DNA from 2 places in the Marinobacter sp. B-12 genome. Region 2 is predicted to be linked to the other one. Evidence: riboswitches for the same ligand, from Rfam matches in the RefSeq annotation. Region 2 holds a riboswitch; the other holds the start of a gene.
What was found. Region 2 has a riboswitch for cobalamin ahead of AC13D2_RS19680 (ribonucleoside-diphosphate reductase subunit alpha). Riboswitches for the same ligand answer to the same signal wherever they lie in the genome.
Positions count from the first base shown of each region.

Region 1: it holds a riboswitch for cobalamin, as region 2 does, so the genes downstream of both, AC13D2_RS08980 (TonB-dependent receptor plug domain-containing protein) here and AC13D2_RS19680 (ribonucleoside-diphosphate reductase subunit alpha) in region 2, are expected to answer to the same signal.

Region 1 is NZ_JBSXOB010000048.1:95,120-103,005, forward strand. Features, by position in the region: gene meaB (methylmalonyl Co-A mutase-associated GTPase MeaB) at 1-221, shown strand, start outside; gene AC13D2_RS08965 (methylmalonyl-CoA mutase family protein) at 208-1,905, shown strand; gene AC13D2_RS08970 (cob(I)yrinic acid a,c-diamide adenosyltransferase) at 1,948-2,505, shown strand; gene cobD (threonine-phosphate decarboxylase CobD) at 2,534-3,553, shown strand; cobalamin riboswitch at 3,601-3,802, shown strand; gene AC13D2_RS08980 (TonB-dependent receptor plug domain-containing protein) at 3,958-5,769, shown strand; gene AC13D2_RS08985 (cobaltochelatase subunit CobN) at 5,794-7,886, shown strand, end outside.
Region 2 is NZ_JBSXOB010000064.1:190,671-198,556, forward strand. Features, by position in the region: gene nhaB (sodium/proton antiporter NhaB) at 1-1,003, shown strand, start outside; gene AC13D2_RS19675 (DUF3047 domain-containing protein) at 990-1,724, opposite strand; cobalamin riboswitch at 1,850-2,043, shown strand; gene AC13D2_RS19680 (ribonucleoside-diphosphate reductase subunit alpha) at 2,154-4,919, shown strand; gene AC13D2_RS19685 (ribonucleotide-diphosphate reductase subunit beta) at 4,891-6,012, shown strand; gene AC13D2_RS19690 (GMC family oxidoreductase) at 6,051-7,718, opposite strand; gene AC13D2_RS19695 (CoA-acylating methylmalonate-semialdehyde dehydrogenase) at 7,746-7,886, opposite strand, start outside.

The sequences.
Region 1 (7,886 bases), on a different contig from region 2:
ACCTGGAAAAAAGTGGCGAGATCACCCAACGGCGGCACCAGATTGCGTTAACGCGGGTGGTGAAGGTTGCGGAAGAGATTGTCCGGGATAATTTTGCACGTGACAGCAGGTCGCAGACCGAAGAGCTGCTCAAGAAGGTTACCCAGCGCGAACTGGACCCCCATGGAGCCGCGGTGACCTTGTTAAAAGCCATGAAGGAGACTATTCATGAAGCGCACTGACCAGTATGACCCAGCTGCACTGAAGCACATTGAGAAAGAGTTTGATCAGTGGGAACAGAACGAAGTGTCGTCCTTTATCAAGCGGGCGCCGGAGAGCAAACCGGAGTACGTCACTGCGTCTGGAATGCCGACGAAACGCACCTACACACCATTGGATGTCAAAAACACCCCCTTCGAGGACATTGGTTTTCCCGGGCAGTATCCCTTTACCCGGGGGCCGTACCCCACCATGTATCGGGGCAGGAACTGGACCATGCGCCAGATTGCCGGCTTCGGTACGGCTAGAGAAACCAACGGTCGCTTCAAGTACCTGATCGCCCAAGGGCAGACCGGCCTGTCGATCGACTTCGATATGCCGACCCTGATGGGCTACGACTCCAGCCATGCCATGAGCCAGGGTGAGGTAGGTCGTGAAGGCGTTGCCATTGACACCCTTGCTGACATGGAGGAATTGTTCGACGACATCGATCTGACCAAGATCTCGGTATCCATGACCATCAATCCGTCAGCCTGGATTCTCTACGCCATGTACATCGCCCTGGCGCAGAAGCGGGGATACGATCTCAATGACCTGTCGGGCACCATCCAGAACGACATTCTCAAGGAGTACATCGCCCAGAAGGAATGGATATTCCCGGTGCGGCCGTCGGTTCGCCTGGTGCGAGACTGCATTCAGTACGGCTCCGAAAACATGAAGCGGTACAACCCCATCAACATCTCCGGCTATCACATTTCTGAGGCCGGTTCGACGGCGGTCCAGGAAGTGGCGTATACCATGGCGACCACCATGGAGTATGTCAGGACCGCCATAGACGCGGGTGTGGATGTGAACGACTTCGGGCCGCGGCTGTCCTTTTTCTTCGTCAGCCAGGCGGATTTCTTCGAGGAGATTGCCAAGTTCCGCGCAGCCCGTCGCGTGTACGCCAAAATCATGCGAGAAAAGTTTGGCGCCACGAAACCGGAAGCCAGCCGGCTTCGTTTTCACGCCCAGACTGCCGCGGCAACCCTGACCAAACCGCAGTACACCATCAACCCGATCCGTACCGCGCTTCAGGCACTTTCTGCGGTACTGGGTGGCGCCCAATCCCTGCACACCAACGGCATGGATGAAGCCTTCGCCATTCCAACGGAAGAGGCGATGCGTATCGCCCTGCGGACCCAGCAGATCATCGCTTACGAGACCAACATCACCCAGGTGGTGGACCCGTTGGGTGGCTCCTACTACGTCGAGAATCTTACCGATGAGATCGAGAAGGAAGTCTGGAAGATTATCGATGAAGTTGAGGAACTCGGAGGCACGCTTCAGTGCATCGATGATGGTTACTTTCAGAGAGGCATCTCCGATTCCGCCTACGATTTTGCCTTGCGTAAGGCCAGTGGTGAGCGGCCGGTTATCGGTGTCAACATGTTCGTGCAGGACGAAGAGGATGTCGAGATCGAAACCCATCCCCACGATCCGGAAACAGAACGCCGGCAGATTGAACGCGTGAACCGGGTCAAGGACAATCGCGACGAGGAAAAAGTCCAGAGTATGCTCAGGCAACTGAAAGAGCAGGCCGAGGATGAGTCGGCCAATCTCATGCCCATCACCATTGAGTTGGTGAAAGAGGGCGCCTCGATGGGCGATATTGTTGAAACCCTGAAAGGGATATGGGGAACCTATCGCGAAAAACCTGTAATCTGACCGGCTTCGGATACTGACAGAACCGGTTCACGGGAGAGATGAATGGTCAGGCTCACCAAGATCTATACGAAAACCGGAGACAAGGGCGATACCGGTCTTGGCGACGGTAGTCGCGTCGCCAAGCATGACCTGCGTGTGGAGGCCTACGGCACAGTGGATGAGGCCAACGCAGTGATTGGTCTCGCGCGGCTGCATGTGGACGGCGAACTGGACGTTATACTGGCACGCATCCAGAACGATCTGTTCGATGTCGGGGCGGATCTGTGCACCCCGATCGTCGAAAACCCGAAATACCCGCCACTGAGGCTTGCCGAGGGCAAGACCGTTGAGCTTGAGCAGGAGATCGACCGGTTCAATGCGGATATTCCGTCGCTTCGCTCCTTTATCCTGCCCGCGGGCAATGCAGCCGCAACGCACCTACACCATGCGCGTACCGTGACGCGGCGGGCTGAGCGAATCATTGCGCACCTGCAGGAGGAGCAGAACATCAGCCGGTTGGTTCTGGAATACATGAACCGGCTGTCCGATTTACTCTTCGTCCTTGCCAGGCACGCGAATAACCAGGGTAAGGACGATGTGCTTTGGGTGCCGGGTAAATAATGCTAGCCCACGAGCAGGGCACTGAAGCGTGAGTTTGTCGACGCCTGAGCATGGTGGCCGACTACGCGCCGCTGCGAAGACGCGGGGAATCCCGTTGGGTCAATGGCTGGACCTGTCCACCGGTATCAATCCGCATGGGTGGCCTGTTCCGGCGATCCCGGACGAGGTCTGGCGTCGCCTGCCGGAGCCTGATGATGGCCTGGAGCACCTTGTCAGGCAGTGGGTGGGTGCGCCGAAGCTTGCCGCATGTATGGCCCTGGCCGGCAGCCAGGCGGCAATTATGCATTTGCCCCGTCTACGACAGCCTTGCCGGGTTGGTGTGCCGTCGCCAGGTTATCAGGAGCATGGTCACAACTGGGCCGTTGCCGGCCATCGCGTGATCGAGATTGGCAACGATCTGCGAGAGGACGATGACGAAAGCTGGCTGGATGAACTGGACGTGCTGGTGTGGATCAATCCAAACAATCCCACTGGCCAGGCTGTTGAGCCGGGCCGATTGCTGGGCTGGCATCAGCGGCTTCAGCGTCGTGGCGGGTGGCTGATTGTGGACGAAGCGTTCGTCGATGCCACCCCGGAGCTCAGTGTGGGGAATGCGACCGACTTACCCGGTCTTGTCGTCCTGAGATCCCTGGGGAAGTTTTTCGGCCTGGCGGGCTTGCGGGCCGGAGCTGCGGTGGGAGACCCGGATATTATTCGCCGATTGCGCGCAATGATCGGGCCCTGGTCAATCAGCGGCCCCGCGCGATCAGTCATGGGCCAGGCGCTGGCGGACACCCAATGGCAAGCTGCGACGATAGAGCGACTGCACAGTGAAAGCCAGCGGTTGGCGGACTGCCTGTCGAAGCATGGCTTTGAAGGAGCTTCTGGAACGGCGCTTTTTAGGTACGTTCGGCATGACCGGGCGGCGGACATTGCAGACGAGCTCGCACGGCGGGGAATCCTCGTTCGGGAGTTTGAGAATCCTGCAGCGCTGCGTTTTGGATTGCCCGGTTCGGAACCGGAATGGACCCGGTTAGACCAGGCGCTGTATTTAAGCCATCTGTATTGATTTAGCACATAAGGGCTGCTAGTTTGGCGCCCGATTCGATGAACACCGTGTTCAGGTAACGCTTTTTTGCGGTATCCCCGCCGGAAAGCGTAAAACGGGAAGTCGGTTAAAGTCCGACGCTGCCCCCGCAACGGTAAGCGAGCTAAAGGCAATCGAAAAAAGCCACTGTGCGTCATGCATGGGAAGGTGATTGCCCCGGACCGGCCCATCGGCTGATCCACTCGCAAGCCCGGAGACCGGCCTGAATACACACCGGAAGTTGCGGAGGGCGACGGCGGTGGGAGAGTTGCGTCGGTCTCACACCCGTACCCTGACTCGTATCCTGCCTCCCCAATCTCATACTCAAACTCCGCAACACAATAACCATCACGCGGGTGCGCGTGGTTTGCCAGCGAGTGTTGATTATGAGTGATCTGAAATCCGTGCCGGTTCTGTTGTTCGGCCTACCCTTCGTTTTCCTGCCAGTTTCCGACGCACTGGCCGATGAGGAGTATACCGTTGCTGCCCTTGATCCCATTGTTGTAACGGCTACGCTCGGCCCGAAGACCCGGGGCGAGAGTGACTCCTCTGTCACTGTAATTGATGACGAAGATATCCAGCGCCTGCAGCCCCAGACATTTGAGGAGCTGCTGGTGGGCCAGCCTGGTCTGGACATTACCAGCAATGGTTCTTTTGGTAAGAACATCAGCGTTTTCACCCGGGGTACCGGCAGTGAATCCACTGTATTCCTGGTGGATGGTGTGCGCCTTCGCTCCGCCACTACCGGCAGTACCGCCTGGCAATATTTTCCACCACAGATGGTGGAGCGGGTAGAAATTGTTCGTGGCTCCCGCAGTAATCTCTACGGGGCCGATGCCGTAGGCGGTGTTATCCAGGCCTTCACTCATAGTGCAGAAACGGGGAATGAAGGCTGGGTTCAGGCTGGCGGTGGCAACTTTAACACCCAGGAGTATGTGGCCGGTGCGGCCGGTACGGAAGGCCGGATGAAATACAGCCTGAGCGCGAGCCATCTGGAAACCGACGGTACGGCCGTCGTGGAAGGGGGTGAAGACAAAGGCTATAGAAACACGTCTGCGCTTGCGTCCGTTGCTCACCAGTTCGACTCCGGTGGGGAAGCCGGCGTTGTCCTCATGCGTGCCCAGGGCAACACTGAATTTGAGGGGGGTGACACCGATTTTACCATCCAGACCCTCGGTTTCCGCCTGGACACACCCATCAGCGACTATTGGCGCAGCCGCATCCTGCTGGCGGAATCCCTCGACGAATCCGACAACCGCGATACCTTCGGCAACAGCACCTTCGATACTAAAACTCGCAGCGCGCGCTGGGAGAATCAGATCAGTATTGGGCGTCACGAATACATCGTTGGTGGCGAACTGCTGGTAGATGAAGTTGACAGTACCACCGAATATGACGAATCCAGCCGCACCAATGCCGCCGTTTTCGGTCAGGCTCTGTTGAATTTCGGACCGACCGACTTTCAACTGAGCTTGCGGGCGGACGACAACGAAGCTTTCGGACGTGAAGAAACCGGCGCCGTTGCCATGGGGGTTGATCTGGACCGGAATCATCGGGCTCGGGTCAGTTACAGTACGTCTTTCCGGGCGCCCACCTTCAATGACCTCTACTTCCCCAATTTTGGTAATGCGGATCTGCAACCGGAAACCGCCGGTAGCGTCGAGTTCGGTATTGGAGGGAACTACACACGTTGGTTCTGGGATGCCGCGATTTATCAGACCGACGCTGATGATCTGATTGTATTTACCTTCAAGGACGGACGGTTTGCACCGTTCAACGTAAACGAAGCACGTATTCGGGGGATAGAGCTGAGTGCTGGTCTGGAATTGGAGGAGTGGACGGTTCAGGCAGCTGCCTCGGTCACCGACCCTCGCAACCGTGAAACCGACAATCGAATTCGTCGCCGTAGCGCAAAACAGTTCCGGGTGGATCTGGATCGGGACTTCGGCCGTGTGTCGCTGGGGACCACTGTGAAAGGCCAGGGGTATCGCTACGACGACGCCGATAATGAAGAGCGCATCGCGGGCTTTGTCACTTGGGACCTGCGGGCTAAGTGGGAAATTGACAGGCACTGGACCACGAACCTGACAGTCGACAATGTGCTGGATAGAGAATACTCCACGGCGCAGCGCTTCGACGGACGTGCATACATAGCCGCTGGCCGCACCGCAATGTTGACGATTCGCTACGACCTATGATCAGCCATGGTGAAAGGTAGGGACATGATTGAGCGCCTGTATCGGTCTCTGTGCCGCCCGTTGTTCGGCTGCCTTTCCGGGCTTCTGTTGATGCTGTCCCAACCAGTGTCCGGGGCCACGGTATTTGGGGTAGTGTCTGAGCGTTCCGCTGCAGAGATGGCTGCTGGTGCGGAACGCTTTCTGGCGGCCCAGCCAGATCACCGCATTGTTCTGCGGACACCGGAGCAATTGGCAAACCTGGACAACAGCGCTCTCGACGATCTGGTGAGCCAGGCCGATGCCTTATTGATGGCGGCGGTTTTCGGAGAGCAGGTGGGCCGGATTGAGCGTGCTGTGGGCGAGCAGGCCGCCGTTCGCGAGTTTCCGGTTCTGGGGGTGAATGGCGACAGGGCGCTGAGCGTGTTGTCGCGGTTCCAGGGGCGCAAGCCCCTGGAGGGGCTGGATGCCACCACTCTGAACAACCTGATGAAAGCGCCGGACCCGGGCACAGACTTGAAAGCCCATCTGGCAGAGCGTATGGCACGTTTCCCCGAACAGGAACCCTGGCTTGAAGGCCGGGCCCTTTACCAGGGACGTACCCCGCAACACCTGGATGCCTTATTGCGTTGGTTGCTTGTTCAGGCGGGCGAGGCGTTTGACGTGCCGGATCTGCCGCCCCGGGCGCTGATCCGCTATTACCGTAATGGTGAAGCCACGGATAACGCGGCGAACCTTAACCTGCAATCCGGCCCTGTGGTCGCGCTTCTGGACCTGGACAGTGGTGATCGCCCCGGCGATGGGGCACTGCTGGACGCAACCTGTGCAGCCCTGGAATCCAGAGGGATGCAATGCTTTGCGGTCCTGTCCCGATGGGGCGGTGCCAGCCTGGAGGCTGTTCGTGCCCTGCATGAGACCGTAGGCCCGGCGACCCTGTCCAGTATTGTCAGTTTGCAGGACTTTATTATCGGCGGCGGTGAAGGTCGGCGCCAGGTCACGGAGGCGCTGGTCCAGCTGAATGTGCCGGTGATTAAGGGCTTGCGCCTGGCCTCCCGCACCGCCAATCAGTGGCAATTGTCGATCGATGGTGTTCCGTCTGACAAGGTTCACTACAAACTGGCGATGCCCGAGCTCCAGGGTGTCAGTCAGCCCATGGTGCTGGCTACCGCGGAGCCGGAAGTGATTGACCAAAACACCGGTGTGGCGCTGACGCTGACCCAGCCGGTGCCGAGGCGGGTGGACGCCGTCGCGGATCGCCTGAAACGCTGGCAGGCGCTGCAAGTCAAGGACAACGCCGACAAGCGCGTGGCCATCATCTACTACAACCACCCACCGGGCCGGCAGAATATTGGGGCGGACAATCTCGATGTGCCAGCTTCCCTTTATGAAATGCTGTCTTGGCTCAAAGCCGAGGGCTACGAGACCGGCCCACTGCCGGAGAGCCCGGAAGTCCTGACAGACTTGCTCCAGCAAAGAGGCGTGAGTCTGCCGGATGATCCTCGCGCGCTGAGGGAAATGGCCGGTGATGTCGCCTCGATGGCGGGCAGTACCTATCGTCAGTATCTTGAAACCTTGCCCGAAGTTGTCCAGCAGGAGATTGTCCATGGCCCCCTGGGTTATTTGCACGAGCGACTGGAGCAGGCACATGGGTTGGGCGAGAAAGAATTGGCGACCGGCCTGTTGAATAGGGGTATTCGTGACTTGCGGCATTTGATTGAACACCTCCAGCACCCGAACCGAAAGGCCGCGCTAAGCCAACTGGACGAGTACGAAACGATCTGGCAAGCGCGTCTCGATGAAGGTGGTCACAGTGCGGAACTGGATGACAGCCGGGTTGCCTTGGCCGATACGGGCATTCCCGGACTAAAGGGGTGGGGAGAAGCGCCAGGCCAGTCCATGGTGGTTGATAACAAGCTGATTTTTCCGGGGCTTCGATTCGGTAATATTTATATCGGTCCGCAACCGCCCCGAGGCTGGGAAGTGGACGAAGAATTGTTGCACGCCAACACCACCTTTCCCCCGACCCATCAATACGTGGGCTTCTACCACTGGATACGGGATCACTACCAGGCTGATGCACTGGTTTACGTTGGTCGCCACTCAACCAGGGAATTCCTGCCACGCCGCCGCGCTGGTTTGAC
Region 2 (7,886 bases):
GGTGGCCTCCGGCAAGGGCTATCACCACGCTGATCACAACGCCAACAGCGATGAACACGTGATCGAGCTACACCGGGAAGACCTGGATAAGTTCCGGGCCTTTCTGCGTAGCCTGCTGATGCACGGCGCCATTGGTACGGCACTGGGGGGAGTGGCTACCATGGTGGGCGAGCCCCAGAACCTGTTGATTGCCAAGGTCGTTGGGTGGGACTTTGTCAGTTTCTTCCTGCATATGGCGCCGGTGAGCCTGCCGGTGCTGGTGGCTGGCCTGACTACGTGCTGGCTATTGGAAAAGCTGCGCTGGTTCGGGTATGGCGCCCGCCTGCCGAAGCCCGTTCGCCAGGTACTGGAAGAGTTTGCTGACAACGAGCGCACCAAGCGCACAAAGGCCGACCAGGCTGCCCTGTGGGTGCAGGCGATGGCGGCCCTGGTGCTGGTTGTCGGGCTTGCGTTTCACCTGGCAGAGGTGGGATTGATCGGCCTTCTGGTGATTATCCTGATCACCTCGTTCACCGGTGTTACCGATGAGCACCAGATCGGCAAGGCCTTTCAGGAGTCGCTGCCGTTTACCTCGCTGTTGGTGGTGTTTTTCGCCATTGTCGCGGTGATTCACGAGCAACACCTGTTCAAGCCGATCATCGATTTTGTGCTCAGCCTGCCGCAGGACCAGCAGCCGGGCATGTTCTTTATTGCCAACGGGCTGTTGTCGATGATCAGCGACAATGTGTTCGTAGCCACCGTCTATATCAGTGAAATCAAACAGGCGCTGGATGCTGGCAGTATCGACTACGAGCATTTCCAGGAGCTGGCCATTGCCATCAACACCGGCACCAACCTGCCCAGCGTGGCGACCCCCAACGGCCAGGCGGCGTTTCTGTTCCTGCTGACGTCTGCAATCGCCCCGCTGGTGCGATTGTCCTACGGGCGGATGGTTGTGATGGCGTTTCCCTATACCATCGTTATGGGTACGGTGGGTCTGTTTTGCGTCGTCAATCTGGTTTGACCAGGCTGACATCGCCATACCACGCGGTGGCAGAGGCTCCGGTATTGTCGGAATCCGACATAATGGCCACACCAACGAGTTTCGGTGGCTTGCGGCCAAAGGCCTTGCGGTAGTCCGCGACGATGTCCCGCTCCACCGTGACCCATTCGCCCGTGTTGGTGGCACCGGAGTTCACCGCCACCATCATCGTGGTATCGGTGAAGGGATTGGCAACGATCTCGCCAACCGGCAGCCGGTTGGCCCAGATGTAGTTCAGCGCATTGCCCGGCAGTTCCTCCCCGAACACCACTTCCACGGTCTTGCGTTTGGCGCGCTCGAAAAAGCCGGCTTCGTCCGGCTCGAACTCGAAGGCCACGTAGATTCGTGCAGGGTAGTCATCACCCTGCTTTGTGCGGGCATTTCCCTGCTCATAGACGTTCGACACTTTCCACCGCCAACGCAGGATCAGCGAATCCCCGGGTTCGACGGATACCCTCGCAATCAGCCCGGAGGCGCTGTTCTCCGTGGTGGCCTTGACCACCTGTTCACCGTTGTCGTCCGTCAACAGATAGCGGCTGTGGCGGTCTATATTCGGAAACTTGAGTGGCTCCCAACCTTCGTCCAGCGAGGTCATGGTCGAGAACGCATTAACCAGCGAGGTTTTTCCGGTATCTGCCTGAACCGTGGTTGCCAGAAACATCAGGGCAATAGTGGCAACCAGGTTTTGTCGGGTGTTGTTCATGGATGTCTCCTATGGGTTCTGCTACTGACCGGACACCGTCGAAAAAGTGCCTTGTTGTGATTTATCTTAGCCTATATAGTGTTTATATCCTTGGCTTAGTACCAGATATAGTGAACAAAGGTTGATCAATCTGAGATCGCCCTCGTCATGATGATCGTGGTACCGGGAATCCGGTGAGACTCCGGAACTGACGCGCAGCGGTATTGGGGAACGAGCGTGGCATAAAGACACTGGCGAATGCCGGGAAGTCGCCACGCAAGGCCGAGCCAACAGGTTCACGCCCCTGAGTCCGAAGACCTGCCAGGGAATACAACTGCACCTTCGCGTATCAAGGTGAGCAGATCGGTTTTGCGTTGTCTCTGTTCAGAGCAATGCTCGCCCCTGCGTACGCGAAGGTCTTGGCATAAACGCGTACTCAGGAGCACCGACATGTCCACTGCCACCCTGGCCGAGCCCGGCCAATCTGCCTCAACCAACACTGCCTCCCTACAGGTTATTAAACGTAATGGCGCCCTGGTTGGATTCGACGCCAGCAAAATCAGTGTTGCCGTGACCAAAGCGTTTCTTGCCGTCGAAGGCGATGATGCGGCAGGCTCGGCCCGTATCCACGATTCCGTGGAACAGGTTACCCATCAGGTCATGCAGGCCATCAGCCGACGCTTGAAAGCCGGCGGCAAGGTGCACATTGAAGATATCCAGGACCAGGTGGAGCTGGCGCTGATGCGGGCGGAGGAGCAGAAAGTGGCTCGCGCCTACGTGCTCTACCGGGAAGCCCATGCCCAGGAGCGGGCCAGCCTGGCGCCGGTGGAGGCCCATCCCACGTTAACGGTGAAAAAAACCAACGGTGAGGCCGCGCCGCTGGATCTGGGACTGATGAAGGTCCAGGTGGAGCGTGCCAGTCAGGGATTGGAGGGCATCAATGGCGAATCCCTGGTGGAAGGGGCGCTGCGGAACCTGTACGACGGTATTGCCGAGGAAGAGGTGTTGTCCGCCCTGATCATGACCGCCCGTGGCCGCATCGAACAGGAACCGGACTACAGTGCCGTGACCGCTCGTCTGCTGCTGGAACAACTGCGGCTGGAAACCGCGACCGCCCTCAAGCTGCCCCTCAGCCTGCCGTTGGCGGAAATATACCCGCAGGCCCTGAGCAGCTTCATTGAGCAGGGTATCCACTACGAACTGCTGGATGACGCCATGGCGGCGTTCGACCTGGAACGCCTGGGTGCTGCCCTCAAGCCGGAGCGGGACGATCAGTTTGGCTTCCTGGGCCTGCAGACCCTCTACGACCGTTATTTCCTCAACTGGAAAGGTGACCGGCTGGAATTGCCCCAAGTTTTCTTCATGCGCGTGTCCATGGGTCTGGCATTGCAGGAAGATGACCCTAATACACGGGCCATAGAGTTCTATGATCTGTTGTCGTCCTTCGACTACATGGCCTCCACGCCGACCCTGTTCAACAGTGGTACCCGCCATTCCCAGCTTTCATCCTGCTACCTCACCACCGTTCAGGATGACCTGGAGGGCATCTACGGCGCCATCCGCGACAACGCCATGCTGTCCAAATGGGCCGGCGGTCTGGGTAACGACTGGACGCCAGTCAGGGCTTTGGGCTCCCACATCAAGGGGACCAACGGCAGCAGCCAGGGCGTGGTGCCATTCCTGAAAGTGGTGAACGACACGGCGGTGGCGGTGAATCAGGGTGGCAAGCGCAAGGGTGCCGTGTGTGCTTATCTGGAAAGCTGGCACCTGGATATCGAGGAGTTCCTGGAGCTGCGCAAGAACACCGGCGATGAACGTCGTCGTACTCACGACATGAACACCGCTAACTGGGTACCGGACCTGCTGATCGAACGCATGCGCAGTGATCAGGACTGGACCCTGTTCTCGCCAAACGACACTCCGGACCTGCATGACCTGTACGGCAACGCCTTCAGGGAGCGGTACCAGGAATACGAAGCGATGGCGGCCAGGGGCGAGATTACTCTGTTCAAGACGGTGTCCGCCAAACAGCTCTGGCGCAAGATGCTGACCGTGCTGTTCGAGACCGGTCATCCGTGGATTACCTTCAAGGACCCGTGCAACCTGCGTTCGCCTCAGCAGCATTGGGGCGTGGTGCACAGCTCCAATCTATGCACCGAAATCACCCTGAACACCAGTGCGGATGAAATCGCGGTCTGCAACCTGGGCTCGATCAATCTGGCGGCTCATGTCCACAACGGTGGGCTCGACGTCCAGCGCCTCGAACGCACGGTCAATACCGCAGTCCGAATGCTTGATAACGTGGTCGACATCAATTACTACGCGGTCCCACAGGCCAGGAACTCGAATTTCAAGCATCGGCCTGTTGGTCTCGGCCTGATGGGCTTCCAGGATGCGTTGTATCGACTCAATCTGCCCTATACCGGCGCGGAAGCGGTGGAGTTTGCCGATGTGGCGATGGAGCAGATCAGTTATTTCGCGATCCGGGCCTCGGCGGTGTTGGCCGGCGAACGCGGTGCCTATGAGACCTATGAGGGCTCACTGTGGCACGAGGGGATCTTACCCATTGATTCCATCAACCTGCTAAAGGCGAACCGTCGTGAGGGCGATTTGAGCCTTAACACCGACACGCGCCTCGACTGGACTCCCGTGCGGGAGCTCATCGCCCGCAATGGCATGCGTAACAGCAATGTGATGGCCATTGCGCCAACGGCGACCATTTCCAACATCGTCGGTGTCTCCCAGTCCATCGAACCGGCGTACCAGAACCTGTTCGTGAAATCGAACCTCTCCGGCGAGTTCACGGTGGTTAATCCATCGCTGGTTCGTGATCTGAAAGCAGAGGGTTTGTGGGACAACGTGATGGTCAACGATCTCAAGTACTTCGATGGCAGTGTGCAGCAGATTGACCGGATTCCGGCAGCACTGAAGGCCCGCTACGCCACCGCCTTTGAGATCGATGCCCGCTGGCTGGTGGAGGCGGCGGCGAGGCGTCAGAAATGGCTGGATCAGGCCCAGAGCCTGAACCTCTACATGGCGGAGCCCAGCGGCAAGAAGCTGGACGAGTTGTACCAGCTGGCCTGGGAACGGGGGCTGAAAACCACCTATTACCTGCGCTCTCTGGGGGCCACAGGTGCCGAAAAAACCGCGCCGGTAGCAGCACCGCAACCACAGGTATGCAGCATTGATGAGCCGGACTGCGAAGCCTGCCAGTAAATCCGACCGCCACCAAGATTCTAGAGGTAGACAGATGCTTAACTGGGACGACGAACCAAACACCCAAACCCGCCCGGGCGCCCAGGAGGGTCCGGCCCCGGTCAATGTCGATGACAAACGCGTTATCAACGGCGAAACCGACATCAATCAGCTGGCACCCTTCAAGTATCCCTGGGCCTGGGAATACTTCATGAATGCCAACAAGAACCACTGGACACCGTTGGATGTGAACATGGCGCAGGACGTTCACGACTACCACCACCGCCTGTCCGCCCCGGAAAAGCACGTGTATGAGAACGTGCTGGCGTACCTCACCACCTCCGACATCCTGGCGATGCGTAACATCGGCCTGGCGGTGATGGAGAAAATGAGTGCTCCGGAATTGCAGATTTACCAGGCGCGGCAGGTGTACGAGGAAGCCATGCACACCTGGGCCTACCAGCACTGCATTGAAACCCTCAACCTGGACCAGAGCGAGATCTACAACCGCTATCGGGTGGTTCCAGCCATCAACGGCAAGATCCAGATGGCCAACCGGCGGCTGGATGCCGCCATGCGCTCTGACATGAACCTGCGTAACAAGGACGACCTGCAGGAATTCATCATGTCATACCTGTTCTTCGCAGCGGTATTTGAGGGTGCCTGGTTCTACAACGGCTTCAGCCCGATCTTCGCACTGCAGCGCCGGGGCCTGATGCGGGGCACCGGTGAGCAACTGCAGTACATCCTGAGGGACGAAGCCATGCACTTCTCGTTCGGGCTGAAAGTGGTGAATCAGATCCTGGAAGAGGAAAACATCACCCTGGACCCCAAAGCCGTGCGTGATATGTGGGACGAGTCCGAAGCCGCTGAAACCGCATACGCCAACTACATCCTGCGGGATCCGATTCTGGGCTATTCCGCGGAGTACCACAGCGAGCAGTTTCGTTTTGTGGCCAATCGCCGGGCCAGAACCGTGGGCCTGGAAGAACCGTTCCCGGGCGCGAAGAACGTCTCACCCTGGCTGGATGAGCAGGCCACCCTGCGCAAAGAGAAGAACTTTTTCGAAACCCGGGTCATTGAGTACCAGACCAGCGCGCAGTTGGAGTGGTAGCAACTTACTGACCTTCAGTCCGGCAAGCTGGCCGGCACTTACGTGCCGTTCAGAATCCAGCCTGCTGCTTTCTCCGCAATCATCAGTGTGGGGGAGTTGGTGTTACCACTGGTGATGGTCGGCATGACGCCGGCATCCACCACGCGCAGGCCAGCGACGCCACGAACTCTGAGGTGGGGGTCGACGACGGCCATGTCGTCGTCTGCCCGCCCCATGCGGGTGGTTCCCACAGGGTGAAAAATCGTGGTGCCAATGTCTCCAGCCAACCTGGTAAGTTCCTCATCGGTCTGGTACTGAAGGCCCGGCTTGAATTCTTCCGGCTCATACTTCGCCAATGCCTGTTGCTCTGCAATGCGGCGCGTTACCCGAAGAGAGTCCGCAGCGACCTTGCGGTCTTCCTCGGTGTTCAGGTAGTTGGGGGCAATGGCGGGCTTGATTCTGGAGTCTCTGCTACGAATACGCACGGTACCGCGGCTCGTCGGATTGAGGTTACAGACGCTGGCGGTAATGGCTGGAAAGTCATGCAACGGCTGGCCAAATGCCTCCAGACTCAATGGCTGAACGTGGTATTGGATGTTGGCGTGCTCATATTCTTCGGAACTGCGGGTAAACAGACAGAGTTGGGAGGGGGCCATGCTCATGGGGCCGGAGCGGGTAAGCAGATATTCCAGCCCAATTCGTGCCTTGCCAATCAGTGAATTGGCCATGGTGTTCAGGGTCTTCGCGCCCCGAACTTTGTAGACCGATCGAATCTGTAGGTGATCCTGAAGATTCTCGCCGACGCCGGGTAAGTCGGCAACAACCGGGATATCGTGCTCCCGAAGCAGATCCGCCGGGCCAATGCCCGACAGCTGCAGCAACTGGGGGGATCCGATAGCGCCGGCTGAGAGGATGACTTCGCGGCGGGCGTTGGCGGTCACTTCCCCCTCTCCCGCTCGCTCCACACGCACGCCGGTGCATCGGGGCATTTCACCTGCCGCCATGTCCAGCGCCATGACATGGGTGGAATGCCACAGTGTCAGGTTAGGGCGCGTCCTGGCTGGCCGCAGGAACGCCTTCGAGGTACTCCAACGCCAGCCGGAGCGCTGGTTGACTTCGAAGTAGTCAACGCCTTCGTTGTCGCCGCGGTTGAAGTCCCGGGTCCGGGGAATGCCAGCCTGAACGCAGGCGCTGGCAAAGTCCTCCAGAACGGTCCATTTCAGCCGCTGATGCTCGATCCGCCACTCACCGCCGTGGCCGTGGTAATTCCCGTGTTCCGGATCGGCGTCGCCCTCTTCGTCCAACCGGTAGTGATCCTCATGACGCATAAAGTCGGGCAGGCAGTTATTCCATGACCACGCCTGCTCTCCGGTAACCTCGGCCCAGTGGTTGTAATCCCGGGCCTGGCCACGAATGTAGAGCATGCCATTGATGCTGGAGCAGCCACCCAGGGTTTTCCCCCTGGGGTAGATCAGTGATCGACCGTTCAGGCCGGGGTCCGGCTCGGTGCGAAAGCGCCAGTCAGTGCGCGGATTGTCGATGCAATAGAGGTAGCCTACTGGAATATGGATCCAGTGGTAGTTGTCACGGCCACCCGCCTCGATCAGCAGCACCCGGTTGGCAGGGTCGGCGCTCAGACGGTTGGCCAGCAGGCAGCCGGCAGAGCCGGCCCCGACGACGATGTAGTCAAACTCGTGCTGCCCGTGTGCATTGTTGTTATTGGACATGGTCTGTCTCCCGGACTGGTTTGCGTGTTACTTGGCGGTTGGCATCACAAACTCGGCGCCGGCATCAATGGAGTCTGACCAGCGCTGCATAATGGATTTCTGCCGAGTGTAGAATTTTACGCCCTCTTCACCGTAGGCATGGGTGTCGCCAAACATCGAGCGTTTCCA